Regions from separate parts of the Pseudomonas sp. NPDC079086 genome, predicted to be linked through region 1. Evidence: predicted binding sites of a transcription regulator. Region 1 holds the regulator's gene; each other region holds the start of a gene.
The links. The regulator FliA, encoded in region 1, starts transcription of late flagellar genes. The targets are predictions, from matches to a motif close to CTAAAGTTTNNNNNNNNNNNGCCGNTAA.

Region 1 (10,471 bases):
ATCAACTTCGTGGTGGTCACTAAGGGCGCTGGGCGTATCTCCGAAGTCAGCGCACGTTTTACCCTGGATGCCATGCCTGGTAAGCAGATGGCTATCGACGCCGACCTGAATGCGGGTTTGATCGATCAGGTTGAAGCCAAGAAGCGCCGTTCCGAGGTTTCCCAAGAAGCTGACTTCTATGGCTCCATGGACGGTGCCAGCAAGTTTGTTCGCGGTGATGCGATTGCCGGCCTACTGATTCTGTTTATCAACCTGATCGGCGGCATCGCCATCGGCATATTTCAGCACTCCCTGAGCTTCGCCGACGCGGGGCGCATTTACACATTGCTGACCATTGGTGACGGTCTGGTGGCGCAGATTCCTTCGCTGCTGCTTTCTACCGCTGCCGCCATTATGGTTACCCGGGTGTCCAGTTCGGAGGACATGGGTGCGCAGGTCAATCGGCAAATGTTCGCTTCGCCGCGCGCGCTGGCAGTGACGGCCGCAGTGATGATCGCCATGGGGTTGGTTCCCGGCATGCCGCATTTCTCCTTTATCAGTCTGGGTCTGGTGGCTGCGGGTGCTGCTTACTGGATTGCTAATAAGCAGCGTGCGACCAAGGAAAACGAGATCAAGGAAGTACAGCGTCAACAAGAATTACTGCCAGCGCAGAAAGCGCAGGAGGTCAAGGAACTGGGCTGGGATGACGTGACGCCGGTGGATATGGTCGGCCTGGAAGTAGGTTACCGCCTGATTCCACTGGTGGACCGTAACCAGGGTGGCCAACTGCTGGCGCGTATCAAAGGTGTGCGCAAGAAGCTTTCCCAGGAAATGGGCTTTTTGATGCCTTCGGTGCACATCCGCGACAACCTTGATCTGCAGCCCAATGCCTATCGCCTGACTTTGATGGGGGTAAGTGTGGCTGAAGCGGAGGTACACCCGGATCGCGAGCTGGCGATCAACCCTGGACAGGTGTTTGGTCCGCTTAACGGCATCGCCGCCAAAGACCCGGCATTTGGCTTGGAGGCGGTGTGGATCGACCCGAGCCAGCGCGATCAGGCGCAATCCCTCGGTTACACCGTGGTGGACGCCAGCACCGTGGTCGCCACCCACCTCAACCAAGTGCTGCACAAGCATGCCCACGAGCTTCTAGGGCATGAGGAAGTGCAGCAGTTGATGCAGCTGCTGGCCAAAAGCTCGCCCAAACTGGCTGAAGAGCTGGTGCCAGGGATGATCTCCCTGTCGACCCTGCTCAAGGTGCTGCAGAGCCTGCTGCAGGAGCAAGTACCGGTACGCGATATCCGCACCATTGCGGAAGCCATCGCCAATGTCTCGGTGAAGAGTCAAGATCCCGCCGCGATGGTGGCGGCGGTACGCGTCGCGTTGGCCCGTGCAATCGTGCAAAGCATTGTGGGACTAGAGCTGGAGCTGCCTGTGATCACCCTGGAGCCCAGGTTGGAACAGATATTGCTCAACAGTATTCAGAAGGCCGGTCAAGGCTCCGAGGAGGGCATCCTCCTGGAGCCAGGCATGGCCGAGAAGCTGCAGCGTTCCCTGGTGGAAGCGGCGCAGCGCCAGGAGATGCTCGGCAAGCCAGTGATTTTGCTGGTGGCCGGTCCGGTCCGGGCGATGCTCTCGCGATTCGCGCGGCTGGCGGTTCCGAGTATCCATGTACTGGCATACCAGGAAATTCCGGATAACAAGCAGGTCACCATCGTTGCGACGGTGGGGCAGAACTAATCGAGGTTACAGGCCATGCAGGTCAAACGCTTTTTCGCCGCCGATATGCGTACCGCCATGAAGTTGGTGCGTGATGAGCTGGGTGCCGATGCCTCGATCATTGGTAATCGCCGGGTAGCCGGCGGTGTCGAACTGACCGCTGCGCTGGATTATCAGGTGCCTGCCGCGCCAGCCCGTCAGCCCAATCCGGCGCTGGAAGCCGAGTTGCGCAAGACCCAGGCAAAAATCGCCACGGCCCAGGCCGAGCTGACCACCCGTACTCAGGTTGATGCCGGCAAAGACCGCCAGCTGTTTGGCGCTGCCGACAGCTTGCCTGCTGACAGCCTGGCTGCCGTCATGCGCAAATCTCAGGCTGCGCCTGCTGCGGTAACCGATCAGCGCGCCCTGGATGCGATGCGTTTCGAGCTGCATGGCCTGCGCGAGCTGATTGAAGTGCAGTTGGGTTCGATTGCCTGGGGGCAGCTGCAGAACCGCCGTCCGCAGCAAGCCAATCTGTGGCGCCGTCTGCAGCGTATGGGATTGTCGGCCGAATTATCGAAAGCGCTGCTCGAACGTGTCAGTAACGTAACCGAGCCCCGCCAAGCCTGGCGCATGCTGCTGGCGCACCTGGCTCATGCGATCAAGACGCCGAAGCAGGAGCCGATGGAAGAGGGTGGTGTGATCGCCCTGGTGGGCCCAGCTGGCATGGGTAAGACCACCACTCTAGCCAAGCTGGCCGCGCGTTACGTACTCAAGTACGGCGCGCAGCATATTGCCCTGGTCAGCCTGGACAGCTACCGCATTGGTGCTCAGGAGCAACTCAAGACTCTGGGGCGTATTCTCAATGTCCCGGTGACCCTGGTCGATCCGGGTCAGTCGCTGACCCAGGCCCTGGCTCCGCTGGCGCGCAAGCGAGTGGTGCTGATCGATACTGCCGGCCTGCCCGCCAACGACCCAGCCCTGCGTATGCAGCTGGAAACCCTGGCCAGCCGTGGCGTCAACGCAAAAAATTATCTAGTAATGGCCGCCACCAGCCAGGGCCAAGTGCTGAAAGCCGCCTACCATAGTTATAAGCGCTGCGGCTTGTCTGGTTGCATCCTGACCAAAGCAGATGAAGCCACCAGCCTGGGTGAGGTTTTAGGACTGGCTATTAGCCAGCGTCTACCGGTAGCCTATCTCACTGATGGGCCACGCATTCCCGATGACTTGCAGATTCCCCGCAGTCATCAGTTGGTGAGCCGAGCCGTAGGGCTGCAGGCGACCCAAGATCCAAGCGAGGATACGATGGCGGAGATGTTTGCCGGCCTTTACCAGCAACCTGCACGACGCGTCAGTTAAGTGGCAGGTTGTTGGAATTGAAACGTGCTTAGCCGACCAAGTGGCTCCAGTCGAAGTTAGACAAGGTGTTAGAAAACATGGGTATGCATCCCGTACAGGTGATTGCGGTGACCGGCGGCAAAGGTGGCGTCGGTAAGACCAACGTCTCGGTGAACCTGGCGTTGGCCCTGGCTGATCTCGGCCGCCGGGTAATGCTGATGGACGCCGACTTGGGCTTGGCCAACGTCGATGTGCTGCTTGGCCTAAGCGCTAAACGCACCCTGGAAGACGTCATCAGCGGCGAGTGTGAACTGCGTGATGTGTTGCTGCAGGGGCCTGGCGGCATTCGTATCGTGCCAGCAGCGTCTGGCATTCAGAGCATGGTGCAGCTATCGCCCATGCAGCATGCCGGGCTGATCCAGGCCTTCAGTGATATCAGCGACAACCTCGATGTGCTGATTATCGACACCGCCGCCGGTATTGGTGATGGTGTCGTCAGCTTCGTGCGCGCGGCCCAGGAAGTGTTGGTGGTGGTGTGCGATGAGCCCACGTCGATTACCGACGCCTACGCGCTGATCAAGCTGCTCAACCGCGACCACGGCATGAATCGTTTTCGCGTATTGGCCAATATGGCCCACAGCCCGCAGGAAGGTCGCAACCTCTTTGCTAAGCTGACTAAAGTGACTGATCGCTTTCTCGATGTTGCCCTGCAGTATGTAGGTGCAGTGCCTTACGACGAGTCAGTACGCAAGGCCGTGCAGAAGCAGCGCGCGGTCTACGAAGCCTTCCCGCGCTCGAAGTGCGCGCTGGCGTTCAAGGCGATAGCCCAGAAAGTCGACGCCTGGCCGTTACCGGCTAACCCGCGCGGTCATTTGGAGTTTTTCGTTGAGCGTCTGGTGCAGCAACCGATCGCGGACACGGCCATATGACAGCAGCCTCTGGACTTCGTATGTATAGCAAGGCGCAGGCGCAGGACTCCCAGCACCAGTTGATCGAGCGCTACGCGCCCCTAGTCAAACGCATTGCCTATCACCTGTTGGCCCGTCTGCCGGCCAATGTGCAGGTCGACGACTTGATCCAGGCCGGTATGATCGGTCTGCTCGAAGCGTCAAAAAAATACGACTCCAGCAAAGGCGCCAGTTTCGAGACATTCGCCGGTATTCGCATTCGTGGTTCGATGCTCGATGAGGTGCGCAAAGGTGACTGGGCGCCACGCTCGGTGCATCGCAATAGCCGCATGGTCAGTGATGCGATTAGAAAAATTGAGGCTAGAACTGGCAGAGACGCTAAAGATCAAGAGGTTGCGGCCGAACTCCAATTGAGTCTCGAGGATTACTACGGCATTCTTGGCGACACTTTAGGCAGCCGCCTGTTCAGTTTCGACGACCTGTTGCAGGACGGCGAGCACGGCGGGCTGGGTGAAGACGCTGGCAGCAACCACCTCGAACCTTCTCGTGATCTGGAAGATGAACGCTTTCAGGCGGCCTTGGCAGATGCTATTGCCAACCTGCCGGAGCGCGAGCGTCTAGTGTTAGCGCTATATTACGATGAAGAATTGAATCTTAAAGAGATCGGCGAGGTGTTGGGGGTTAGCGAATCACGTGTAAGCCAACTACACAGTCAGTGTGCCGCTCGTTTACGCGCTCGTCTGGGCGAGTGGCGCGCACATTGAGTTGCATTTGCTAACGCTGGGCCGGTTTCACGATTAAAAGCGCATACAGGTTGCTGGGTGCGTTTGGGACTGTACGGAGGTCGACTTGGACAAGAACATGAAAATCCTCATCGTTGATGACTTTTCAACGATGCGACGGATCATCAAGAACCTCCTGCGTGACTTGGGGTTCACCAACACAGCGGAAGCCGATGATGGCGTCACCGCGCTGCCCATGCTCCAGAGCGGCAGTTTCGATTTTCTGGTGACTGACTGGAACATGCCCGGTATGACGGGTATCGACCTGCTGCGTGCGGTTCGCGCAGATGAACGCCTGAAAACGCTACCGGTGTTGATGGTTACTGCAGAAGCCAAGCGCGATCAGATCATCGAAGCAGCCCAGGCTGGGGTTAACGGTTATGTAGTTAAACCGTTCACCGCCCAAGTGCTGAAAGAGAAGATCGAGAAAATCTTCGAGCGGGTCAACGGCTGATGTCTGCCATGAGGGTGCTATGGAACATAAAGATTCCGTTCAGGGTGACCTTGAGTCGACCCTGAAACACAACGCTCGCCAACTGGTAGATAGCCTGGAACAAGGCAACTTTGGTGAAGCGGTACAGCTGATACATGAGCTCAACAAGGCGCGTGACCGTGGTCTGTATCACGAAGTCGGCAAGCTGACGCGTGAGCTGCACAACGCCATCGTCAATTTCCAGCTCGACCCCCATATGCCGCATGCCACGGAGGTTTCGCAAATAACCGATGCCACTGAACGGCTGAATTACGTGGTGACGATGACCGAAAAAGCGGCCAATCGCACCATGGATCTGGTTGAGCAGAGTGCCCCATTGGTTAATGACCTCAGTAGTGAGGCACATAGCCTGAGCGCTGATTGGGGGCGCTTTATGCGCCGCGAGATGAGCGCCGATGGCTTCCGTGAGTTGGCCAAGCGTGTTGAGCTGTTTCTAGCTAGTAGCGAGCGTGATGGCGCCAAGATATCCGGGCACCTCAACGACATTCTGCTGGCTCAGGACTACCAGGACCTTACAGGGCAGGTGATCAAGCGTGTAACGCAGCTGGTTACCGAAGTGGAAAGCAACCTGCTGAAACTGGTGCTGATGGCCAGTCAGGTGGACCAATTTGCCGGCATTGAGCACAACCACGAGTTGCTCCGCGCCGAACAAGAAAAACAAAAAGAGCCTTCGCGTGGTGAAGGTCCGCAGATTCATGCCGATAAGCGTGAAGACGTCGCATCCAATCAGGATGATGTCGACGACCTGCTTTCCAGCCTGGGATTTTAGGAGCACGTCTTATGAGCTTCGGCGCCGATGAAGAAATCCTCCAGGACTTCCTGGTAGAGGCCGGCGAGATTCTTGAACTACTGTCCGAGCAGCTCGTAGAGCTGGAAAGTCGCCCGGATGACATGAATCTGCTCAACGCTATCTTTCGCGGGTTTCATACCGTCAAAGGTGGTGCCGGTTTTCTCCAGCTCAATGAGCTGGTGGAATGCTGCCATATCGCAGAAAACGTCTTCGACATCCTGCGTAAGGGTGAGCGGCGCGTCGACTCCGCGTTGATGGATGTGGTGCTGGAAGCACTGGATGCCGTCAACAGCATGTTTACCGAGGTGCGTGAGCGTACCGATCTAACCCCCGCCACCCCTGAGCTGCTGGCCGCCTTAGCCCGTTTGGCTGAGCCGGCTGGCGCAGAAGACACTGTGTCGGCTGAAGCGCACGTTGAGCCTGAACCTGAACCTGAAGTTGCTGAGACCGCAGGCGATATCACGGACAGTGAGTTCGAGCATTTGCTGGGCGCCTTGGATGAATCTCCGGCGCAAGTTCCGAGCGCTGCTAGCAGTGATGAAATTACTGATGATGAATTCGAGTCATTGCTCGATCAGCTGCATGGCAAAGGCCAGTTTGTGGCCCCTGATGTTGCACCTGCACCTGCTCCGGCCAAGCCAGTAGCGGCGTCTGGCGATGAAATCACCGATGATGAATTCGAGTCGCTGCTCGATCAGTTGCATGGTAAGGGTCAGTTTGTTCCGCCACCTGTATCGGCACCCGCCGCGCCAGCGGCCAAGTCTGAGCCTGCAGCACCCCCGAGCGGTGATATCACCGACGACGAGTTCGAAGCACTGCTTGATCAGCTGCATGGCAAAGGCAAGTTTGTTGAGCCTGAGGCGATCAAGCCTGCAGCAGTTCCGGCAGCTCCAGTAGCTAAGCCTGCGGAGCCTGCAAAGGTCGCTGCCAAGCCAGCTGCAAAACCTGCAGCTAAAACGGAGCCGGCCAAGGCGCCTGCTGCTCCGGCAGCCGCGCCTGCAGCCGAGAAAGCTGCGCCGCCTAGCGAGGCGGAAACCACTGTGCGGGTTGATACCGCGCGGCTGGATGAAATCATGAACATGGTCGGTGAGCTAGTGCTGGTGCGTAACCGCCTGGTGCGTCTGGGCGCCAGCAGTGGCGATGAGGCCATGTCCAAGGCGGTGTCTAATCTGGATGTGGTAACGGCTGATCTGCAGACCGCAGTAATGAAAACCCGCATGCAGCCAATCAAAAAGGTCTTCGGACGCTTCCCACGCTTGGTCCGCGATCTAGCGCGCAACTTGAAAAAAGAGATCAATCTGGAACTGGTCGGCGAAGAAACCGACCTCGACAAGAACCTGGTCGAGGCGCTGGCCGATCCGTTGGTCCACTTGGTGCGCAACGCGGTCGACCACGGTATTGAAACCCCGGAAGAGCGTGAAGCTTCAGGCAAGCCACGTGGCGGCAAGGTGATCCTGTCCGCCGAGCAGGAGGGCGACCATATCCTGCTGTCGATCTCCGATGACGGCAAAGGTATGGATGCCGATCAGCTGCGGGCCAAGGCTGTAGAAAAAGGTCTGCTGGATAAAGATGCCGCCGACCGTCTCAACGAATTCGAGTGCTACAACCTGATCTTCGCACCGGGGTTCTCGACCAAAACCGAGATTTCCGATGTTTCCGGTCGCGGTGTGGGCATGGACGTGGTGAAAACCAAGATTTCCCAGCTTAATGGCACGGTCAACGTGTTTTCGGTTAAGGGCCAGGGCTCGAAAATCGTCATCAAGGTGCCGCTGACTCTGGCCATTATGCCGACGCTGATGGTGATGCTGGCCAATCAGGCGTTTGCTTTCCCGCTGGTCAACGTCAACGAAATCTTCCACCTCGACCTGTCGCGAACCAATGTGGTCGACGGTCAGGAAGTGGTCATTGTGCGTGACAAGGCCCTGCCGCTGTTCTACCTCAAGCGCTGGCTGATCGGCAGTGCCGCCCACGTCGAGCAAGGCGAGGGGCATGTGGTGATTCTCACCGTTGGCAGTCAACGTATCGGCTTTGTGGTCGATCAGCTGGTCGGCCAGGAAGAAGTGGTGATCAAGCCGCTGGGCAAAATGCTGCAGGGCACTCCAGGCATGTCGGGCGCGACCATTACCGGTGATGGACGTATTGCCCTGATTCTTGACGTGCCGAGCATGCTTAAACGTTATGCCCGGCGTATCTGATTGTTAGCGGCGCAGCTATCTGTCGCGCCGCTTAGGAGTGTTTATGGCTGTTAAGGTGTTGGTGGTTGATGACTCCGGTTTTTTTCGTCGGCGCGTGTCGGAAATTCTTTCAGCCGACCCAAACATTCAGGTAATCGGCACCGCCACTAACGGCCGTGAAGCCATCGAACAGGCCCAGGCGCTCAAGCCCGATGTGATCACCATGGATTACGAGATGCCGATGATGGATGGCATCACGGCTGTGCGTAACATCATGCAGCGCTGCCCGACGCCGGTGTTGATGTTTTCCTCGCTGACCCACGAGGGCGCTCGCGTTACGCTGGATGCGCTGGAAGCCGGAGCGGTGGATTTCCTACCGAAGAATTTCGAGGATATCTCGCGCAACCCGGAGCGGGTTAAACAGCTGCTCTGCGAAAAAATTCATACCATTGCGCGCAGTAACCGTCGTAGTTTGAGTCCGCCTCCTGTGGCAGCGCCTGCCACGACATCTGCTTCGCCAACCAAGCCTGCGGCACGTCCTGCAACTACCACTAGCACCTTGGCCCGCCCTGCTGCGGCTCCCGCGCCAGCTGTTGTCAGTGCTGCGCCTAAGCGTAAATCCTATAAGTTGGTTGCGATTGGTACCTCGACCGGTGGGCCGGTGGCGCTACAGCGTGTACTGACCCAGTTACCGGCTAATTTTCCTGCGCCAATTGTGCTGATCCAGCATATGCCTGCTGCTTTCACCAAGGCCTTTGCCGAGCGCCTCGACAAGTTGTGCCGCATCAGTGTCAAGGAAGCCGAGGACGGTGATGTGTTGCGCCCCGGCCTAGCGCTGCTGGCGCCAGGCGGCAAGCAGATGATGGTCGATGCACGCGGTGTGGTGAAAATCCTTCCTGGTGATGAGCGCCTTAACTACAAGCCTTGTGTCGATATCACCTTCGGTTCGGTGGCCAAGTCCTATGGCGACAAGGTGCTGGCGGTGGTGCTGACCGGTATGGGCGCGGACGGCCGTGAAGGCGCGCGCTTGCTCAAACAGGGTGGCAGCCAGGTGTGGGCGCAAGACGAAGCCAGTTGCGTGATCTACGGCATGCCTATGGCCATCGTCAAAGCCAACCTGGCCGACGCCATCTACTCACTGGATGATATCGGCAGGCACTTGGCGGAGACCTGCATTTAATGGATGTACTGAGCCTTATTGGGGTCATCCTGGCATTTGTCGCGATCCTTGGCGGCAACTACCTCGAAGGCGGCCATGCTGCAGCTCTACTCAATGGGCCTGCTGCGCTGATTGTGATTGGCGGCACCCTGGGTGCGGCGTTTTTGCAGGCGCCGATGAACGTGTTCAAGCGGGCTTTGGCAATCATTGGTTGGATCTTTTTTCCGCCGCGTGTGGACCTGGCCGGCGGCATCAACCGGGTGGTTGGCTGGAGTATGACCGCGCGCAAGGAAGGCCTGCTTGGCCTTGAGGCAGTGGCCGATGTTGAAGCCGACCCTTATGCCCGCAAAGGCTTGCAGCTGTTAGTCGATGGCGCAGAGCCTGAGGCCATTCGCAGTATTCTTGAAGTTGATCTGTACACCCAGGAAGGTCGCGATATTCAGGCTGCCAAGGTGTTTGAAAGCATGGGTGGCTACGCGCCGACCATTGGCATTATCGGTGCGGTGATGGGGCTGATTCACGTGATGGGCAACCTGGCCGACCCGAGCATGCTTGGCAGTGGGATTGCCGTGGCTTTTGTGGCGACCATCTATGGCGTGGGTTTTGCCAATTTACTGCTGCTGCCCATTGGCAACAAACTCAAGGCTATCGCTCAGCGCCAATCGCGTTACCGCGAGATGCTGCTCGAGGGTATCTTGTCGATTGCAGAGGGTGAAAACCCGCGCTCCATCGAATTGAAGCTGCAAGGCTTTATGGATTGATGGGGATACCAAATGGCCCGCAGGCGTCATCAAGAAGAACATGAAAACCACGAACGTTGGCTGGTGTCCTATGCCGACTTCATCACCTTGCTGTTCGCGTTCTTTGTGGTCATGTATTCGATTTCCTCGATTAACGAAGGCAAGTACAAAATTCTTTCGGACAGCCTGACTGGGGTGTTCAATCAGCCTGATCGGGCCATCAAACCGATTCCGGTGGGTGAGGAGCGGCCGCGCACCACTGAGCCGGATCGTTCGCTGGTGGATGAGGAAAGTGCGCAGTCATCCGCCGATGATCTGCAGAGCATTGCCAGCAGCGTGCGTGAGGCATTCGGTGACTTGATTCAGTCCGAACAGCTCAAGGTCAGTGGCAATGAGTTGTGGATTGAGAT
Region 2 (10,471 bases), on a different contig from region 1:
CAAGGCGCGCCGCGAGCACCCTTCCGAACTGGTGCGCGAGCATGTTGAATGGGCCTTGGCACGTCACGGCCTCTAGAAAACACATATCGGTGCCCAGAAAAAAGCCCGCATTGGCGGGCTTTTTCATGCATCAGACTTTGAGGAAGTGCTGGCGGTAGTGTTTCAGCTCAGCGATGGACTCACGGATATCATCCAGCGCCTGATGCGTACCCTGCTTCTGGAACGATTCCTTGACCTGCGGCGCCCACAAACCGGCGAGAATTTTCAGGGTCGAGACATCTAGGTAGCGGTAATGAAAGTATGCCTCCAGGTTCTGCATGTACTTGTAGAGGAAGCGCCGGTCCTGGCCGATGCTGTTGCCGCAGATCGGTGACTTGCCCTTCGGCACCCACTGTTCAAGGAAGGCAATGGTCATGGCTTCCGCTTCGCCCGGGCCAATTTTACTTTCACGTACGCGCTGGGTCAGACCGCTGCCACCGTGGGTACGGGTGTTCCATTCATCCATGCCGGCGAGCAGCTCATCACTCTGGTGCACGGCAATCACCGGACCTTCGGCGAGGATGTTCAGGTCGCTGTCAGTGACGATGGTGGCCATCTCGATGATGACGTCCGTTTCGGGTTCCAGACCGGTCATTTCCAGGTCGATCCAGATCAGGTTCTGCGGGTTCTGCATGCTGCGCTCCTCGGCTAAGGCCGACAGTTTAGCGAATAAATCAGCCACGCATGCGCCACAACAATAGCCGTGACTTGCGCCAGTCATGCAGCTCGATCTGCTGATCCGCCGGCTGCCCAGGCACCTCAAAGGTGTTGCTGATCAGCAGACTGCCCAGCGGCATCTGCTCACAGGCCTTGGCCCACAGTTCAGGCATCGGCGCCGGAGACAGGAAGCAATACACCACATCGAACGCAGACAGGTCGCTGCGCCAGAGATTTTCATAACGGATCTGACAATTGCCCTGGGGCAAGGCGCGCAACCAGGCGATGAGAAAAGACAGCGGTGCGGTTTCCACCCCGACAAACTGCGCCTGCGGGAACTGCCGGGCTAGGCTCAGCAGCATGCCGGCCGGGCCGCAACCCAGATCGATAAAGCGAAAGTGCTCAGGTTGCTCGCCCAGTACGCCGAGCAGATACTGGCGAGCGCCGGCCCCCGTTAGGTACAGCGGCACTCGCTCGCCAAAGCTGTTCCAATTGAGCAGCAACAGCAGGACAAAACCGCCAAGAAACACCCAGGAAGGCAGCGGCGCACCACTGGCCAGCAAAAGCGCCGGGACGAACAGTAGATTCAATCCGCACCACCAGCGCGACAGCCACAGGTAACGCGCCAGAGTGGCAGCCAGCAAACCTTGCAGCAGGCCTGCAGCTAGCCAGGTCGGCCGCCATGGCGACAGCTGGGCCGTCAGATACAGCGCCAGGCCGACCAGCACGGTCGCGCCCACCTGGGCAGACAAGGCCAGTAACGCCGGATATTGGCGGACAACGCGCAGCATGTAGACTCCTGAACCGTCCGACCGATGATGCACCGCAGTTTAGCCGCGCCAGCAGCTCAATAGGCAGCCCGTGCTAGACTCGCGACCGTTTATTGCGCAATTCAACTCTCGGAAGACCCATGGCCAAACGCCAACTCAACCGCCGGCAAAACTGGCGTATCGAAAAAATCCAGGGCGAGCGTGCCGCCCGCGCTGCCAAGCGTGAGTCACAGGCTGTACAGATTCTTGAAGGCGGTGACCTCGGCCCAGAACAGACCGGCCTGGTCATCGCCCACTTCGGCGTACAGATTGAGGTTGAAGCACTGGATGGCGAACTGGCCGGCCAGGTATTCCGTTGCCATTTGCGCGCCAACCTGCCGACCATGGTCACCGGTGACCAGGTGGTGTGGCGTGCCGGCAACCAGGGCATTGGCGTAATCGTCGCGCAACTGCCGCGCAGCACCGAACTGTGTCGCCCGGACACCCGCGGCCAGCTCAAGCCAGTAGCAGCCAACGTCGATCTGATCGTGATCGTTTTCGCGCCCCTGCCCGAGCCTCACGCCAACCTTATCGACCGCTACCTGGTCGCCGCCGAGCACGCCGGCATCCGCCCACTGCTGCTGCTGAACAAGACCGACCTGCTGGATGAGCAGAACGCCGTGGCACTCAATCGCATGCTCGGCGTTTACCGCGAGCTCGGTTATCCGCTGCTGGAAGTGTCCGCCCACGGCGGCGACGGCATGCAACAGCTGCAACGGCAACTCGATGGCCATGTCAGCGTGTTTGTCGGCCAGTCCGGGGTGGGCAAGTCGTCGCTGGTCAACAGCCTCCTACCGGAAGTCGACACCCGCGTCGGGCCGCTCTCCGAGCTGACCGGCAAAGGCACCCACACCACCACCACCGCGCGACTGTTCCACTTTCCCGGCGGCGGCGAGCTGATCGACTCCCCCGGGATTCGCGAGTTCGGCCTGGTGCACGTCAGCCGTGATGATGTCGAAGCCGGCTTTATCGAGCTTCACGACCTGATCGGCCAATGCCGCTTTCGCGACTGCAAGCACGACCGCGAGCCAGGCTGCGCCCTACTCAAGGCGCTGGAAGACGGCCGCCTGCACCCGCAACGCATGGCCAGTTATCGGCATATTCTGGCCAGCCTGCCAGAAGCCGAGTACTGAAATGCACAAGGCCGCGACATTGTCGCGGCCTTGTGCCAATGGCAGTAGCTCACTCAGCGGGCTGATCGAACTGAAGCACACCTTCCTCGAAGATATTCAAACGCTCGCGCAACTGCCCATCAGGCAACGGATCACCGGGCACTGCAGCATCTGGCGAAACAGGTGCTACATCGGGTGTCGTTGGCGCACCGTCCGCAGAGACATCACCCTGCGCGCCCTCAATGGCTCGCTGGGCCTTCTTCGTCAGCACCACGATATCGATACGTCGATTAACCGGATTAAGCGGATTCTCCCGATCAAACAAGGCCGACGACGCATAACCCACCACGCGCGCGACCTGCTCGTCATCATAGCCACCCGCGACTAACACACGGCGCGCTGCATTTGCGCGATCAGCGGAAAGCTCCCAGTTACCATAGCCGCCACGCCCGACGAAGGGCTGGGCATCGGTATGACCACTGACGCTGATCTTGTTTGGCACTGCAGCGATGGTGTCGGTCATGGCCAGCAGGATGTCCTCGAAGTACGGCTGTAAGCGCGCGCTGCCGGAAGCAAACATCGGCCGGTTCTCGGCATCCATGATCTGGATACGCAAACCATCCTGGGTGATTTCGAAAAGGATCTGATCCTTGAAGTTCTGCAACTGAGGATTTTCCTCAACCTTGTTCTGCAACTCCTGCAGCAACAACTCCAGCCGCTCGCGCTCGACCTCTTCGGCTATCGACTCGGCCTGCAGCTTATCGACATCGGCCTGCGCATCCTCGGCCGGGCTCTGCTCTTCCTGCGGCTCAGGGTTAAGGGTGCGATCGGGAGCTGGTGTAGGTGTGCCGCCCAAGTCGATCACATAGGGGCTGGCGCTTTCCGAGAAGCCCACAGGGTCCTGGAAATAACCGGAGATCAGTTTTTTCTGCTCTGGTGTAGCCACTGACATCAGCCACATGACCATGAAAAACGCCATCATCGCCGTAGCAAAGTCGGCAAAGGCAATTTTCCAGGCACCACCGTGGTGGCCGCCGGCAACCTTTTTGACCCGTTTAACGATAATCGGCTGGTTGTTTTCCATGCTATGCCTTAGCTCCCACGCATAGCCTGTTCAAGCTCGCTGAAACTCGGACGGTGCGCTGGATAGAGCACCTTGCGGGAAAACTCGACCGCCAGCGACGGCGGCATACCTGAGGCAGAGGCCACCAACCCGGCTTTGATTGCCTCATAAACGTTCAGCTCTTCCTTGGCGTCATGCTCCAGCGAACCGGCCAGCGGGCCAAAGAAGCCATAGGACGCCAGAATCCCAAGGAAGGTACCTACCAGTGCAGTGCCGACCTTCTCGCCAATTTCCGCGTTGTCGGCCTCGGCGAGGATCGACATGGTGATCACGATACCCAGTACCGCCGCCACGATCCCCATGGCTGGCATACCGTCGGCAATCTTCGCCACAGCATGCGCCGGGTGCTCGAGTTCTTCTTTGAGGCTGGTGATTTCCATGTCGAACAACCCCTCGAGCTCGTGCGGGGCCATGTTGCCTGACGACATAATGCGTAGGTAATCGCAGATGAAAGATGTCATCCGCTGATCTTTGAGGATACCGGGGTACTTGCTGAATATCGGGCTGGCTGCGGGGTCTTCAACATCTGCCTCGATGGCCATCATGCCTTCGCGGCGGCTCTTGTTGAGAATCTCGTAAAGCAGCTTAAGCACATCCAGGTAGTAGTGGTGAGTGAAGCGCGAGCTGAACATGCTCAGCGACTTCTTGAACACCTGCATAAACATGCTGCCGGGATTGGCCTGCAGAAACGCCCCCAATGCTGCACCACCAATGATCATCACTTCGAAGGGGTGGACCAACGCCATAAACTTGCCGCCAGAGAGGATAAACCCCCCTAGAACGCTGGCGAATACAACAATGATACCGATGATTTTTGCCATAGAAAGAGACTTGCCAGAGAGGGTAGAAAGGGGCTTTGCAAAACAACCCTTCTATTTATCGGAAGTTTTGCGCGAGACTATAGCCAGTTAAGGTCAAAAGCCAGCTTGTCTCAACCCGCATGCCAAAGCCCGCCCACTACCCGCGCACTCTCACAGACTGGCTCAAGCAGCTAGACAGCCAGCTATTGCCTGCCTCCAGCGACAGCCAGCTGAAGCTGCGCCGAGCCCTGGCAGATAGCAATCGCTCGATGCGTGAACTGGCGGATTTGATGCAGGGCTGCCCAGCCCTGGCACTCAGCGTATTGCGTGAAGCCAACCGCAAGAGCAGCGGGCTCAGCGAGCAAACCGAAAGCCTTGAAGCAGCCATCAACCGCCTCGGCATTAAACGCACCGAAGACCTGCTCAATGCCTTGCCCGCTCTGCCTGAACAAGAGCTACCCATAGCTTTGCGACAAATCCAGCTGATCAGCCAGCATGCCAGCCACCAGGCTAATGGGCTGTTTGCCGGCCGCCTGGCGCGGCTGTGGCAGGAAGTACACTGGGGCAGCCTGCTGTTTCTCGCGCCGATCTGGACCTTGCTCGCCGCCCATCCTGAATTATTCGAGGTCTGGGAGCAGCGGGTACTGGTTAAGGGCGAAGCGGCGAGCAAGGTTGAACAGGAGCTGCTGGGCGTACCGCTGCTGAAGCTGTGCCTGGCCCTGAGCGAGCAGTGGCATTTACCGGAATGGATCATTCAGGGTTACAGACTGCTGGTCAGCGACCGCCGCCTACTGGTCAAGGCCCTGCATATCGCCCGCGATAATGAACACCCACTGCAACAGCAACAAATCCTTGATGCCGACAGCAACCTGCGCCGTTGGCTGACTCAACCAGCCAACAGCATTCTACTGGCCAACGGCCTGGCGCTTTCCGCGCACTACGCCTGGAACAGCCCGCATAGTCTGCGTTGGCAGCGCCTGACCGGCCTATTCTTGCAACTGCCTCTCGATAACGTGCAGCAGTTGCTGCATCAGAACGCCGTCAGCAGTGCCCGGCAGATGCCCGGCACCGACCTCTGGCACCCAGCCGAAGCGCTGCTCTGGCCGTGGCAGGCGCGGCACCTGCGAACCACAGTCGAGCAGCCCAAGGCGGCGGTCGTCAGCGAGTGGCGCCAGCAATGCGCGCAACTGCTTGCCCAGCCCAGCGCGTTTACCAATGTGCTGCAGCTCACCGCCTGCGCCAATCAGGCAACCCAGGCCTGCGGCATGCAACGCGTACTGATCCTACTGGCCGATCGTAACCACACACGCCTGATCGCCCAGCAGCAGAGTGGCCTGGACAATGCCGCCGCCAGCCTCAGCCTTGACCCACAGCAAAGCCAGGTGCTACGCCGACTACTCAGCGCCCCCGCACAACTAAAACTGAGCCCGGCCAACATCGCGCAATATTCCGCCATGCTGCCCGGCTCGCTGAAAAGCCTGTTCCCCAGCGAGCACCTGCTGATTCGCTCAATTGCCAGCAACAACCGTGTGGTTATGCTGATCTTCGCCGACCAGGGCGGCCGCCCGCTGAGCGATGCCAGCGTGCAAGGCTTTGGCAAAACCGTGCAATGCATTGAGCGCGCCCTAGCCAGCTTTGCCACCCGTGGCCGCTAGGCTTTCCGCTACAATCCTATCCTTTCCGTAAAAAGAGGCCCGGCATGACCGCCTTCGCTGAGTTGCCCTTGCTGATCGAACCCGCCCAACTGGCCAGCCGCCTAAATGCGCCCGAGCTGATTTTGGTCGATCTGACCAGCCAAGCGCACTATGCCGCTGGCCACATCCCAGGCGCACACTTTGTCGACCCCAAGCGTACCCAGCTGGGCCAGCCGCCAGCACCCGGTTTGCTGCCTGAGCAGGCGCAGCTTGAGCAACTATTCGGCGAGCTGGGGCATAATCCCGATGCTGTCTATGTGGTGTATGACGATGAAGGCGGCGGCTGGGCCGGACGCTTTATCTGGCTGCTGGATGTGATTGGCCACCAGCACTATCACTACCTGGACGGCGGCCTGCCGGCCTGGTTGGCAGAAGAGCGCGAGCTCAGCACCACAGTGCCGGATGCTGGCACACAGGCTGCTGCACTGCAGCTGCACACCGCACCGACCGCCACTCGCGAATACCTGCAAAGCCGTTTGGGCGCTACCGATCTGGCCATCTGGGATGCCCGCGCACCAAGCGAATACAGCGGCGAGAAAGCCTTGGCAAAAAAAGCCGGACATATTCCCGGCGCCATCAACTTCGAATGGACCGCAGGCATGGATCCGTCACGCGCGCTGCGTATTCGCCACGACATTCAAGCTCAACTCAACAGTCTCGGCATTACTGCCGACAAAGAAATCATCACCCACTGCCAGACCCACCACCGCTCCGGCTTTACCTACCTGGTCGCCAAGCTTCTCGGCTACCCACGGGTAAAAGCCTATGCCGGCTCTTGGGGCGAGTGGGGCAACCACCCGGACACCCCGGTCGAGCGCTAAGTACCCGCAGACCGCCCGCCACTTTTAAGGAACATCAATGAAAGATCGCCTGTTTATCCTCAGCCAGTACCTGCTGCCGCACCACCTGCTATCGCGCATGATCGGCTGCGCCGCCGAATGCCGAGCGGGGTGGTTCAAGAACCGCCTGATCGGCTGGTTCGCCAAGCAGTACCAGGTCAACATGAGCGAGGCGCAGGTCGAAGATCTGACCGCCTTCGCCCATTTCAATGACTTTTTCACCCGTGCTCTGAAAGACGGTGCCCGTCCGCTCGACAGCAGCCCTGGCGCAATACTCTGCCCAGCAGATGGCGCAGTCAGCCAGCTAGGCAAAATCGAACAAGGCCGGGTATTCCAGGCCAAGGGCCACAGTTTCAGCGTGATTGAGCTACTGGGCGGCGACACTGAGCGCGCTGCGGCCTTTATGGGCGGCGACTTCGCCACCATCTACCTCTCACCCAAGGACTACCACCGCGTGCACATGCCGCTGGCCGGCACCCTGAAAGAAATGGTCTACGTGCCAGGCCGGCTGTTCTCGGTCAATCAAACCACAGCGGAGAATGTGCCTGAGCTGTTTGCCCGCAACGAGCGCGTTGTCTGCCTGTTCGACACCGAGCGCGGCCCAATGGCCGTGGTGCTGGTCGGCGCGATGATCGTGGCCTCGATCGAGACCGTTTGGGCGGGCCTCGTCACGCCACCAAAACGCACATTGAAAACATTCAGTTACGACGAAGCCGCACGCGCGCCAATCGTGTTGGAGAAAGGTGCAGAGCTCGGGCGCTTCAAGTTGGGCTCCACCGCCATCGTACTGTTTGGCCCGGAACAGGTGCAGTGGGCCGAAGAGTTGACTGCCAACAGCCCGGTACAGATGGGCCAGCGCCTCGCCGCGCCACGCGACTAACCCGCCAACGCAGGCACTGTCAGCGCATGCAGACGGCGCCGGAAGCCTGGTCAGGTGGAACCCCTGACCACGAAAACCAGTCACAACAATGACTTCCAGATGATTTGTGTGCCGCGCCAGCTTGGCAACCCAGCCAAGGACATGGCTGCGGGGCACGCGAGATGCTGCTAGAGTCGAAACATAATTCCTAGACTCACCTGCCTTGCCCGTGTGCTGTGGAGTATCCGATTTAGATGGATAAACAGAATTCTCACTTGCTACTGCGCGTCACCACGCCGGATAAGCAAAGCCTGTCATTCTGCGAAGCCAGTCCTCGTGATCTGAAAAAATGGGTCGATGGCCTGCCCAAGGCCAATATCGGTGAAACCGCACGCCAGCTTTACCAGGCTCTCGTCGAACTCAACCAGCTACTGACACCCTCGGAAAATCGCCTGCAGTTGCTGGAAATCCTCCGCCCGGAAATCTATTTCGTCTGCAAACAACTGGAGAAACACTTCCTTAACCAGGCCATCGTCCTCGATGAGCGGCCGCGCAAGGTTGCTAACCTCTGCCAAGCCCTGCAGAACCACCTGGCAATCGGCTACAAGCTGATCGTCGCCCGCCTGGCCGCCCAGCCTGGTCGCGAACGCCACCAACTGCTTGCCGTCGCCCTGCAACGCGCCACCCACAGCCTGTGCGGCCCGCTGATTCGCGCCAGCCAGCTGTACTGCCCGGTTCCCGAAGGCCTCTGGCTAGAGCTACACCAGCTGTACCAGATGGCCCTGGCGCGTGGCCTGCACAAGACCATGATTCGTGACACCCAGGCCCTGCGCACCCAAGGTCTGAGCACAGAACAAAGTTATCTGGTTGCCCTGCTGCTCGGTTGCGCGCGCTGCAACCAGATGCGCCAGAGCGCTATCGCCCGCCTGGCCGAAGTTCTCGAGCCCTGGAGCGCGCTGGCCACCCTGCAGGCCGGGGACGAGCCCTCCAGCCTGTTCGCCATTGCGCCGCAGCTGGATGGCCCGCCCCGCTATATCTCGCTGTTTCAACCAAACGAGCTGCACAAAGCACTAGGGATCGATCCCAGCCAGCTGGTGGATGCCATCAAGGAACACCTGCTGCTGCCGGCCGAGAACCTCGCACAATCACGCCTGACAGTGCCAGAAGGCTTCAGTCACGACATGCTGCAGCACCTGGCTGCTGCCTGGGGCGATATCGCCGAGCGCACCTTCCAGCGCAGCCAGGGCCAGGGCGCATTGACGCTGTGCATCGGCATGAGCGCGCTGCATTTCTACCTGGCCGGCAAACGCCCGTTCAACGAAGTACTGCAGCTTCCGGTGACGACCAATGCTGCGGTATTCAAGGCCGACACCGGCGCACCGGATGTTTGGTCGAACGCCTTCGATGCGCAGAAGAGCAACCAGTGGGAAAACGGCCTCCCCTTCGAAGAGATCCAGTACAACAAACCGGAGAAAATGGCTGGCAGCAGCGCCGACAGCAATGCCGAGAGTTACCCGGTATTCGAAGTAACCATCGTCAATATCAGCCCGGGAGGCTATTGCCTGTCCTGGCCGAAAGACGTGCCCAGTCAGCTTCAGGCTGGTGAATTGCTCGGTGTACAAGGTCTGCCGCAGCAGGGCTGGAGCATTGCCGTAGTGCGCTGGATTCGCCAGGTACGTGGCGGCGGCACGCAGATGGGTATCGAACTCATCGCCCCCCACGCACAGGCCTGTGGCCTGCAACTGGTGCGCAAGGCCGAGCAGAACAGCCAGTACCTGCGAGCCCTGTTGCTGCCGGAAATCAGCGCCATTTCACGACCGGCCAGCCTGATTACTGCGCGCCTGCCGTTTCAGGAAGGCAACAAGGTCAGCATCAACCTGAATGGCAACGAACATCGTGCAGTACTCAGCCGTCGACAAACCAGCACCGGCAGTTTCAACCAGTTCGAGTACCGTGGCGTCGAGCAGATCAGCAGTGAGCACGGGAAGCCTGTCACAGCGCCGAAAAGCCGCACGCCAGGTGGGGAGGAAGACTTTGACTCACTCTGGAAGTCGCTGTAGATTGCCGACGCACTCCCTTTTGTCGCCTTTTCGCGCCCGTTCGGCGCAGATTTGATACCACACCATGGCCATTGATAAAAAAACCATTCGGCTACTGATACTCGAAGACTCGCAGAACGAGGCCGAGCGCCTGGTCAGCCTGTTCCGCAATGCGGGACGAGCAACCCGCGTGCATCGCCTGAGTTCCAGCGACGACCTCAACGAGGCTCTACAGCAAAGCTGGGACCTGCTGATCTGCGCGCCAAGCAGCGAGCAACTCGCGCCGAATGAAGCGATTGGCGCGATTCGTCGCCAGGCCAAAGACATCCCGGTGATTCAACTGCTCGCCGACAACGACTCCGACAGCATCACCGAAGCCCTGATGCTCGGTGCTCAGGACGCACTGCCGCAAGGTGAAGACGAGCGCCTAGTGTTGGTTGCCAAACGCGAGCTGGCCAATCTGGAAGAGCGCCGCGCCCGTCGTGCCTCCGAAGTAGCCC
Region 3 (10,471 bases), on a different contig from region 1:
CCGAGCCTGCAACTGATCACCCATAACACCCGCGGTTTACTGCCGCGCGAGGAGCTGGAGAAAGGCACCTGTGACTTGGCCATTGCCGGTTTCTTTGCCGACCTGCCGGATACCTTCCGGCAACAGCGCCTGCTCAGTGAAGATTTCGTAGTGCTGGCTTCGCAGAGTAATCCGCAGCTACAAGCGGGCCTTGATATGCAGGGCTTTCTCGCTTGTGAACACCTGCTGACCACCCTCACCGGTGACCTCAATGGCCTGGTTGACCGTGCCCTCGCCGAGCGTGGTCAGGCGCGCAAAGTGGCTGCCGGGTTATCCAGTTTCATCGCGCCACCGCGTTTGTTACGTGGCACTGATCTGCTGCTGACCTGCTTGCGTTCGGTGGCCGAGGAGGCCGTGGCCTATGACAGCGATCTGCGTATTCACCCGCTGCCTCTGACATTGCCGCGGGTCGAGGTCATGCAGATCTGGCATGAGCGCACGGATACCGATCGATTACGGCGTTGGCTGCGCCAGCAGATTCAGCAGGTGGCGGAAGAGTTACAGCAGGCGCTGGCCAGCCCCGGTCAAACTTAAGGCTCTGGCTTGTAGCCCAGGCGTAAACCACCCCAATGGCGGCCCTGAACCATGATCGGCACGGACAGGTCATGCATCAGCTCGCCGGTGTCGCGCATATAGGTTTGCAGCAGCAAGGGCTTCTGATGGCTGCCACAGCGGATGCCGGTGCGGTCATTGAACAGACGCTTGCTGCGGCTCTTCAGGGTGTCCACTGTGCGATCACCGCAGGGCGGATGATTGAAGTCGTTGTTGTGGGTCGGCACATAGCCTTCCGGGGTGCAGGCGATGGCGAATACCAAGCCTTCATGCTGGCTTAGCAGGGGCTCCTGAATGGCCGGCAGAATCTGATCGGCGTAGCTATCGAAACGGGTCGTGTACTTGGCTGGGAAGCTACCGGCAATCGGCTGGTAGTGACGGTCGAACAGATCGCTGATGCTTACCCGGCCGCTCTGCAAGTCTGCTTCGAACTGCGCGGCAATCTGCGCCGCTGCGCTGCGAGCGAGGTCATAGATGTGTTGGTGGTAGGCATCCAGGCCGACTTCGGCGAGCTGTTCACTAACGCTTTCCGCCTGCCCGACCAGGCGTTCGGCGGCGCTGCTGAGCTGACGGGTCTGCCCTTCACTGTCGCCCACATCACCGCGCAATTGACCCACCGCCACTGACAGCTCGGCCAGACGTTCATGGTTCTGTCGGGTGCCGCTGTCGATCTGACTGACCTGGTTTTCCACATCCACTGCCAGTTCGGCAATCCCCTGCAGCTGCTCGCCGGTGTGCTTGACCTGTTGTGCGGCAAGGGTCAGTTGTTCGGCCTGTTGTTGCATATGGCTAACCACGGCGGCGCTCTGCTGGCGGATATCACTGACAATTTGCGTAACTTCCTCGGTGGCGCTGCTGGTGCGTCCGGCCAGGTTGCGCACCTCATCGGCAACCACGGCAAAACCACGGCCGAGGTCGCCGGCGCGGGCTGCTTCGATGGCTGCATTGAGGGCTAGCAGGTTGGTCTGGCTGGCGATGGACTGGATCACCTGGGTGACTTTCTCAATCTGTTCGGTGCGGCTACTGAGGCCGTCGATCAGCTCGCGGCTGGTGGCGGTCTGCGCGCTCAGGTGCTGCATGGCATCAATTGCCTCACGCAGTTCCTGCTGCCCGCTGCTGCTGTTCTGGCGCACGCTCTGCGCGGCCAGCAGGGTCTGTTCCGCGCGCTGGGCGTTGTCCTGTTCGGTATGAGTGATCGCCTCGGCGGCCTGGTTGATCTGCTCGGTGGCGCTCAACTGCGATTGCAGTTTGCCGGCCAACTGTTGCGCGGCATGCGCCACTTCGGCCGCGGCAAGGGCGTTATGGCAGGTGTGCCGTGACAGGCTTTGGGTCAGGGTGCTGAACGGCTCGTGCTGCGGATTGACGTGCTCCGGCTGCTCTTCATGCTGGCGCTGCCAGGGCCCGAGCCACGGCCACAGGGCCAGCAGCAGAAAGGACGGAATGCTGATAAACCAAGGCAGCTGGATCTGCTGGTAAGCCACCATCAACCCGGCCAGTCCGATGGCATGCAGCAGGCAGGCCTTGGGATAGGTAATAAACGCAGAGCGCATGACAAACCTCATTATTTTTATTCTGGTCAAACCACTACCAGAAACTGCCTGTGGCGCGCCGCTGTTGGGTGGGCGGGCCATGCCTGCTGGAACCGGAGTGCGTGCTGCTGGATATGCCTGGGTAGGCAATCGGCCGTTGTTGGCAATTCTATAGACCATAGCGGGTGACGCTCCCTGCGGCCAACCTTTGGTGGGAGGTTGATTCGAGCACCCATGGCGGTTCAGGGCCATGGCACTTTGGTCGCAGGTGGTTCAGTGCTTAAAGACGATGACGCTGGATAAAACCCTTGTCGAGAAAGTCCTTCCAGCGCCCAAAGAGTCGCCCGCCGGCGCTGTGCCCATGCCAGTCCAGCAACGCCCCGCCGTCGCCTGTGGCGAGTAGGGCCAGGCTCTGTCGTTGTGGGCGGTAGCGCTTGAGCGACAGGCCGCGCAGTGCAGCATTCAGATTATTCGCCAGCACCGGACCCTGGCGTACCGAGTACACCCCGCTCTTGCGTGCACCGGGCAGGCTGGCGCAATCACCCACGGCGAAAATAGTTGGATGGGTGTAGCTCTGTAGAGTCGGGGCAATCAACACAAAGCCGTTCTCGTCGCAGCCCAGGCCACTGTGGGCCGGCCAGGCAAACGCCTTGGCTCCACTGGCCAGCAACAGCCGCTGGCCGCGCCAGACTGGCTCGTCGCCGCTGAACAGGCAGTCGGCCTCGATGCGGCTGATGGGGCAATCCTCACGCACCCAGACGCCGCGTTGGCGCAGATGGCCGAGGGCGCGCAGGCGCACGCCAGCAGATAAACCATCGAGCAGATGACCGGCGCAGAACAGCGCCAGCTGCGGCACCTTTCCGGCCAAGGCCAGCGCCAGCTCGACCCCTGCGGCGCCGCCACCGAGAATCGCCATGGGCTCTGGCATGGCTTGCCATTGCTGCCAACCAGTCAGGAACTTATCGAAGGGTTTTACCGCCAGCAGATGCATCGCATCCCCGTGTTGCTCGGGAGTGGCAATCTGGGCGCCGACATTCAGCGACAGCCAGCTGGCGTTGAGGGTTTGTCCGTCAGCCAGTTGCACCTGCTGCTGGGCGGCAGAGAGGCTTTCCACCGGACTGATAAGCAACTCGACCTTAGCCGCGCGGCACAGTGCCTGCAGCTCGACCTGGCAATCTTCCGGGCGATGCCGTCCAGCCAGCAGCCCCGGTAGCATGCCGGAATACCAGGCCACCGGTCCGGCAGTGAGCAGGGCGATCCGCCCAGGCGGTCGTTCGACCAACGCCCAGCGCCGCAGCACGCCGAGGTGGGCGTGACCGGCACCGATCAACAGCAGGTCGTAATGCTTCATGGCTGTTTCAGTCCTTCGCGGTAATGGCTGGGCGCTTGTCCGGTCCAGCGTTTGAACGCCCGGCTGAAGCTGCTGGTGTCGGCGAAACCGAGCAGGTAGGCGATTTCGCTGATTGAGCAGCGCGGGTCGCGCATGTGCTGTAGGGCCAGGCGCTGGCGGGTGTCGGCGAGCAGGCTTTCATAATTGAGGCCTTCATCGGCCAGATGACGCTGCAGGCTGCGCAGGCTCATATGTAGGGTCTGCGCGATACGTTCGGCGGACGGTTCACCATCCGGTAGCTGGGCCTCCAGGCATGCGCGCACTTTGTGCGTCCAGGTGGCGTGCTGCAGCTGTTCGAGGGTGCGCTTGAGTACCGTCTCGTTGTGTTCGGCCAGTTCCGGGTTGCCGTCGTCCAGGCGCTGCTCGAAGGCGGTGCGGGGAAAGCGCAGCAGGTTTTCAGGTGCGGCAAAAAACAGTGGCGCGCGGAAGATTGCATGCCAGGGCTGCGCATCCTTCGGTTCGGCACGCTGTAGATGCACCGCCAGTGGGGCGAAGTCGCGACCGAGGCGATTGCGGCAGCTGCGCACATAGATCGCCGCAAAGGCATCCAGCGCCTCGGCGGCTGGTGGCAGGCTGCCGGGCGGTACGCGGAAGCGGAATTCGTAGCAGTCGGCGCATTCGCGCAACTCCAGTTCCAGTGCATCGCTGACTACCCGGTGATAGCGCACAATACGCTCGAACATCTCGCGCAGGCTGCTGCTGGCGACCAGGGCGTAACCGAGTGCGTGAAAGGTGGTCGGGCTGACGAACTGCGAGGTCTTCAGGCCCAGCGCCGGGTCGCCGCTGGCCTCGACCGCCAGTTGCCACAGGCGCGTGGTGATGGACAGTGGGCAGCGCGCGTTGGGGTCATCCAGCAGGCTCGGCTGCAGCCCCGCAGCCTGGCACAACGCGGCACTGTCGAGGCCCAGCGTATCGAGCTGCTTACGCAGGGCGCGGGTCCAGCTGGCCAGGGTTGTGGGTTCGGCATTCATGCAGATTGGCGGGTCCGGTCAACAGGTTGGCGTTCAGGGTCAGGCGCAGGCCCGGGCTTCGCGGCACAGTTGTGGCCTCATCAACAAGAGGATGTAGGCATGCCCCACTCCCCTGCAAGCACTGCTGCATTAAATGACGCACAACGTGCCGCGCTGATCCGCCAACAGGTCATGGCCCACGGTGTCGAACTGCGCCAGCGCTTCCCCCTGCTTAAGCATCAGGACGCCCTCGGTGCGGGCATCCTGACTTTCGCCCTGGTTGGGATGATCGCTTCGGCGGCGCTGTATATCGGCGGCTATCTGGCCTGGTGGGCGTGCTTGCTGCTGAATGCCTTCTTCGCCTCGCTGACCCATGAGCTGGAGCACGACCTGATCCACTCGATGTACTTTCGCAAGCGCCGCGAGCCGCACAACCTGATGATGGCGCTGGTCTGGCTAGCGCGGCCGAGCACGATCAACCCTTGGGTGCGCCGCCATCTACACCTTAATCATCACAAGGTGTCCGGCAGCGAGCAGGATACGGAAGAGCGTGCCATCACCAATGGCGAGCCCTGGGGCTTTGCCCGCCTGCTGATGGTCGGCGACAACATGATGAGCTCGTTTATTCGCTGGCTACGGGCGACGAACCCCAAGCACCGCCGATTGATTTTGACCCGCACACTCAAGGTCTACGCGCCGCTGGGTCTGCTCAATTGGGGCACCTGGTATGTGTTTCTTGGCTTCCACCTGATCGATTTCACGGCCGCCGCGCTCGGTGCGCCTGTAGCCTGGTCTGCGACCACCTTGCAGGTGATGGCAGTGGTGAATATCGCCGTAGTGGTGTTGGTTGGCCCCAACGTACTGCGCACGTTCTGCCTGCACTTCGTCAGCTCGAACATGCACTACTACGGCGATGTCGAGGCGGGCAACGTGATCCAGCAAACCCAGGTGCTCAACCCCTGGTGGCTGTGGCCGCTGCAGGCGTTCTGCTTCAACTTCGGCAGCAGCCACGCGATCCACCATTTCGTGGTCAAGGAGCCCTTCTATATCCGCCAGCTCAGCGTGCCGTTCGCGCACAAGGTGATGCGCGAGCATGGCGTACGTTTCAACGATTTCGGCACCTTTGTCCGGGCCAATCGCTGGACGCGCCAGGCCGACAAGCAGGCGGTGCAGCAGACGCAAACCGCCTAAGGTCGTGAATAGGTATTAAGGCGTGCCGCGCTGCAACAGTGGCGCGGCGAAATAGCTTTCTGCCGACTCGCCGGTGTTGTCGCTGTCGGCGGCAAACACCACGCCGAGAATCTTGCGTGGCGCGCTGCCAAAGGCGGCAGTGGCGTCGGCGCGAAGATCGCGGGACTCGGTCAGCCACTCGCCCAGCGCTGCTTCCGGGCCGCGCAGTACGCGCATCTCCACCGTTTCGGTATAGGCGCTGCGGGCATGGGTGCCGGGGGCTTCGCGGTTATCCCAGACGTAGCTGAGGGTTGCCGCCGGTAGATCGGGGTCGAAGAAGGTGCGCGCCAGACGCAACTTCTGCCGGGTAACGAAGCTCAGCGAGTCCAGCGGGTAATCCAGCAGCACATACACCCGTGCGGCGTAGTCGTCGCCTTCGCGGGTGGCGAAGCGGGCTTTATCCAGGCGCTGTTCGGTGCGCCATTGCCAGCTCAGTTGCCAGGGTTGATCGCCGGGTAGATCGAGCGGATGCAGCAGTCCGCCAGCGGCCGCATCGGCCTTGATGCGCAATACAGATTTGCCATCCACTTCGACCAGCGTGCGCTGCGACGGCTTGAGCTTGGGAATGTCCGCCAGCTTCCACGGCGCCGACCATTCACCGCTGGGTGGGCCTGCTGTCCAAGGCGTTAACAGGTTCTCCGCCTGGGCCAGCGGTGTGATGAGCAGCAGGCTTAGCAGGAAGCCGCGCATCAGCTTCTGCGCCAGGTATGGAAGCGTTCGACTAACCGCAGCAGCCCTTGCGGTGCATGGGCGCGTTTCCACTCGCCAGCCGCGTACTTGTTGGCCTCGGCCATGGTCGGGTACGTGTGGATGGTGCCGAGAATCTTGTTCAGGCCCAGGCCGTGCTTCATTGCCAGCACGTATTCAGCCAGCAGCTCGCCTGCGTGCTCGCCAACGATGGTTACGCCAAGAATCTGGTCCTTGCCCGGTACGCTGAGCACTTTGACAAAGCCGTGGGCGGCTTCGTCGGCAATCGCCCGGTCGAGATCGTCGATGCCGTAGCGGGTCACCTCATAGGCGATGTTCTGCGCCTTGGCTTCGCCTTCGCTCAGCCCGACACGGGCGACCTCTGGATCGGTAAAGGTGCAGGCGGGGATCACCCGGTAATCCACCTTGAAGCGCTTGAAACCGCTGAACAGGGCATTTACCGCTGCATACCAGGCCTGATGCGCCGCGACATGGGTGAACTGATACGGCCCGGTGACATCGCCCACCGCGTAGATATTGGGGAAGCGTGTGGCCAGGTATTCGTCCGTCTCCAGGGTGCCGTTGGAGCGCAGGGTCAGGCCCAGTTCCTCGGCGCCATAGCCGGTGACATTCGCCACCCGGCCGAGGGCCAGTAGCAGGCCGTCGAAGGCAATCGTCACTTCCTCGCCGGTGTCCAGGCGGCGGGCGACCATGCGCTGCTCACCATCCACCACTTCGAAGCGTTCGGCGCGGTGCTGCAGGCGTACATCCACGCCATCGCTGCGCAGGCTCTGCAGCACCAGCTCGCTGGCATCGGCGTCCTCGCGCGGCAGCAGACGCTCGGCCAATTCCACCTGAATCACCTGGCTGCCGAGGCGCTGGAAGGCCTGGGCCAACTCACAACCAATCGGCCCGCCGCCCAGCACCAGCAGCCAGCGCGGCTGCTCACGCAGGCTCCAGACCGTATCCGAGGTGTAGCTCTGCACCTGCTCCAGGCCTGGAATCTTCGGCACCAGCGGCCGCGCACCGGCGGCTATAACCAGGTTGCGACTGGTCAGGGTCTGGCCATTTACCTCCACGCTCCAGGGCGAAAGGATTTTCGCCTCGCCCTGAATCACTTCGACGCCCAGGCCGCTGTAACGCTCGACCGAATCATGCGGTTCGATGTCGGCGATTACCCGCTGGATGCGTTGCATCACCGCCGGGAAATCCACCGTGCCCTGCACGCCGGTAAAGCCCAGGGCTGTGCCCTTCTTCAGTTCATTGGCCAGCTTGGCCGAACGCAGCAGCGCCTTGGAAGGTACGCAGCCGGTGTTGAGGCAGTCGCCGCCCATCTGGTGTTTTTCGATCAGGCTGACCTTGGCCTTCACCGCCGCAGCGATATAGGCGCTGACCAGCCCACCGGCGCCGGCACCAATCACCACCAGGTTGCGGTCGAAGGTCTTGGGTTTGTGCCAGCCGGCATACACACGGCGTGCCTGGATCAGCCCGAGCAGCTTGCGTGCAATCAGCGGGAACACCCCGAGCAGGACGAAAGCGCCAAGCAGCCCCGGCGAGAGGATGCCGGCCAGGGAGTCCAACTGGCCCAGCTCACGCCCTGCATTCACATACACCAGAGTGCCGGGCAGCATGCCGAGCTGGCTGACCCACCAGTAGGTGCGCAGCGGCAGGCGGGTCAGGCCCATGGCCAGGTTGATCAGGAAGAACGGAAACAGCGGCACTAGCCGCAGGGCGAACAGGTAGAACGCGCCTTCACGCTCGACCCCGGCATCGATGCTCGTCAGGCGCTGGCCGAAGCGGCTCTGCACCCAGTCCCGCAGCAGAAAACGGCTGCTGAGCATGGCCAGGCTTGCGCCAAGGGTGGAAGCAAAGGAAATCAGCACGAAGCCTTCGATCAAGCCGAACAGTGCCCCGCCAAGCAAGGTCATCAGCGCCGCACCGGGCAAGGAAAGCGCTGTGACCGCGACATAGGCGAGAAAGAACAGCCCCGCCGCCAGCCAGGGCTGCTCGGCGACCTGGGCGTTGAGTGCGGTTTGCTGCGCTTTCAGCGCCTCGAGATTGAGGTACTGGCCGATGTCGAAGACGAAGAAGCTGCCGAGCAGCGCGAGGATCAGGCCCATTAAGGCAATTTTGCGACTATTCATCAGTTCAGCGCCTCCAGGGCGCACAGGCTTTGGCACAGGCTGAAACCGGCCAGTAGGGCATGCTCGGGGCGGTCGCTCAGCTGGCCGAGTACCCGGGAACGATAGGACAACGCCGCCGGGCTGTGGGCAGGCCACTGGCGGTCGAAGTCGGCGAGAAAGGCATCGTGGTCGTAGTTCAGCGGTAAGGCTTCGATAAGTAGGCCATCACGCTGGCTGCGATACAGCGCCGCTGGATGTGGCGTCGTGGCGATGCGGCTGAGTAGGCCATAACGGCCGCCAGCAAAATTTGGCAGTCCGGCCGCGCCATTATTGATCAGCGCGCCGTGCTCAAGGTTCAACGCCACCGCTGAGCAGGTATGGCTGGTGGCCAGAACCTGCACGTTGTTCGCGGCAAACCAGCTATCCAGCTGCTGTTGGCGGGCATGCTCGCTGAGCGATTCCCGTGAGCAGCTCCAGCCGGCGAGGGACTGTTCGTCGCCATGGCTGATTGCCACGCGTTGTCCGGCCACCCTGACCAGCGCGGTGCTCGGACGTGCGGCCAGGCGTTCGGCCATACCGGGTAAGCCCTGCACGGTTTGGTTGAGCGTTTGTTGAATGGCGTTGGAGCGTTCGACCACACCGTCGTCCACACTCAAAGGGTAAGCACAGCCGCAGCCGGCACCACTGTCGTCGGCGCGGCCCAGCTCGGTCTCGACATTGCCGCGCAAGGCCAGGTGTGCGCTCAGACCGTCTTCGATGTGTTGGAAGATTTCGCTGTCGCGGTCAAACCAATGGGCATCGCCGTTGAACACCACCCGTGCATTGGGTTCGTTAACCAGTCGCCGTTGCAGGGCAGCCATGGCCTGGCGATTGCCATACAGGCCGCCAACTACATAGAGCACATCGCAGTCGAACCGTGGCTCACCGCTAAAGGCACTTCGCGCCAGGCGGTAGTCCAGTGGGCAGTCGCGGCCGGCGCGCATCAGGCCGCGCCTCGTTGGCCGGTGCGCAACCAGCCGGGAATCAGGTAGCCCAGCACACACAGGCCCAGGCCATACAGGTTGGTGCCGAGCAGCAGCGCATATTTGCCGTCGCCGACCGCCCAGCTCTGCGGAATCCAGCCGAGGGTCAGGGCCAGACCAAGGCCCAGGCCGGTCCAGAAACTCAGGTGAAAGCCCAGGCGGGTTGGCGTGGTCAGGCCGTGCAGGATAAATACCGGTGCCAGGCCGATAACCATGGTGCCGCTGATGGTGGTGGCTTTGAGAATGTCGGTGCCGGCAATCATCGGTAAGTTACCGAGCAGGGCAAACACCACCATCACCGCCATGCCCACGCCGATGGCTTTCTGCCCCAGGTCGCGGCCGGCCAGTTTCGGCAACTCGCGCCCGGCCAGCTTGGCCAGGCTGGAAAAGGTCGAGTCCAGGGTTGAGCCAGCAGCGGAGACCATCACTACGGTCATCACCAGCAGCGCGCCGATACCCAGACTCTTGGCCAAGGCGGCCGGTACGTTGTCGGAGGCGGCCAGGCCCGTAAGTTGCGCATGCACGCCAATCAGGCTGAACGCGAGGATGGCGATAAAGCCGAGCACGCCGGCAATCACGAATGAGCGACGCATGGTTTTCTCTTCGCTGATAAAGCCACGGTCGGTCAGCACCGGGTCATGGAAACCGTAGCTAAAGGCCTGCAAGCCGGCGACCAAGAGCAGGTCAACGCCGGCATTCAGCGCCCAGTTGCTGGTGCTGGCCAGCTCACTGGGAGAATGCTGCGGCAGCACCAGGCCGAGCACCCAGGCCAGGGCGATGACGAAGATCGCCGCCTGCGCCGCGTCGGTCAGGATCGAGCTACGTAAGCCGCCGCGCAGGCTGTAGGCCAGGGTCACAGCGGTAAACAGCAACGCCGAAGCAATAAACTCGAAGCTGCCGGAGTCGCCATAATAGCCACCAACCACCGCGGTGTTGCTCCACACCTCGT

Region 2: a site for FliA is predicted at 4,617-4,644, ahead of motA (flagellar motor stator protein MotA). Genes of this name have one in related genera too.
Region 3: a site for FliA is predicted at 2,268-2,295, ahead of ACIGEK_RS03050 (methyl-accepting chemotaxis protein). Genes of this name have one in related genera too.

What each region holds. Positions count from the first base shown of each region.
Region 1 covers NZ_JBITTY010000002.1:964,227-974,697, reverse strand. The annotation lists gene flhA (flagellar biosynthesis protein FlhA) at 1-1,719, shown strand, start outside; gene flhF (flagellar biosynthesis protein FlhF) at 1,735-3,036, shown strand; gene fleN (flagellar synthesis regulator FleN) at 3,114-3,944, shown strand; gene fliA (RNA polymerase sigma factor FliA) at 3,941-4,687, shown strand; gene ACIGEK_RS14250 (chemotaxis response regulator CheY) at 4,785-5,159, shown strand; gene ACIGEK_RS14245 (protein phosphatase CheZ) at 5,179-5,967, shown strand; gene ACIGEK_RS14240 (chemotaxis protein CheA) at 5,979-8,183, shown strand; gene ACIGEK_RS14235 (chemotaxis response regulator protein-glutamate methylesterase) at 8,227-9,342, shown strand; gene ACIGEK_RS14230 (flagellar motor protein) at 9,342-10,082, shown strand; gene motD (flagellar motor protein MotD) at 10,095-10,471, shown strand, end outside.
Region 2 covers NZ_JBITTY010000001.1:1,350,060-1,360,530, reverse strand. The annotation lists gene queG (tRNA epoxyqueuosine(34) reductase QueG) at 1-76, shown strand, start outside; gene orn (oligoribonuclease) at 131-673, opposite strand; gene ACIGEK_RS06325 (class I SAM-dependent methyltransferase) at 714-1,487, opposite strand; gene rsgA (small ribosomal subunit biogenesis GTPase RsgA) at 1,607-2,638, shown strand; gene motB (flagellar motor protein MotB) at 2,688-3,701, opposite strand; gene motA (flagellar motor stator protein MotA) at 3,710-4,561, opposite strand; gene ACIGEK_RS06305 (HDOD domain-containing protein) at 4,681-6,195, shown strand; gene ACIGEK_RS06300 (rhodanese-like domain-containing protein) at 6,240-7,055, shown strand; gene asd (archaetidylserine decarboxylase) at 7,093-7,953, shown strand; gene ACIGEK_RS06290 (molecular chaperone) at 8,187-9,992, shown strand; gene ACIGEK_RS06285 (EAL domain-containing protein) at 10,057-10,471, shown strand, end outside.
Region 3 covers NZ_JBITTY010000001.1:615,317-625,787, reverse strand. The annotation lists gene ACIGEK_RS03055 (LysR family transcriptional regulator) at 1-573, shown strand, start outside; gene ACIGEK_RS03050 (methyl-accepting chemotaxis protein) at 570-2,075, opposite strand; gene ACIGEK_RS03045 (FAD-dependent oxidoreductase) at 2,401-3,471, opposite strand; gene ACIGEK_RS03040 (AraC family transcriptional regulator) at 3,468-4,481, opposite strand; gene ACIGEK_RS03035 (fatty acid desaturase) at 4,581-5,651, shown strand; gene ACIGEK_RS03030 (DUF3047 domain-containing protein) at 5,667-6,380, opposite strand; gene ACIGEK_RS03025 (FAD-dependent oxidoreductase) at 6,380-8,521, opposite strand; gene ACIGEK_RS03020 (hypothetical protein) at 8,521-9,483, opposite strand; gene ACIGEK_RS03015 (sodium:solute symporter) at 9,483-10,471, opposite strand, start outside.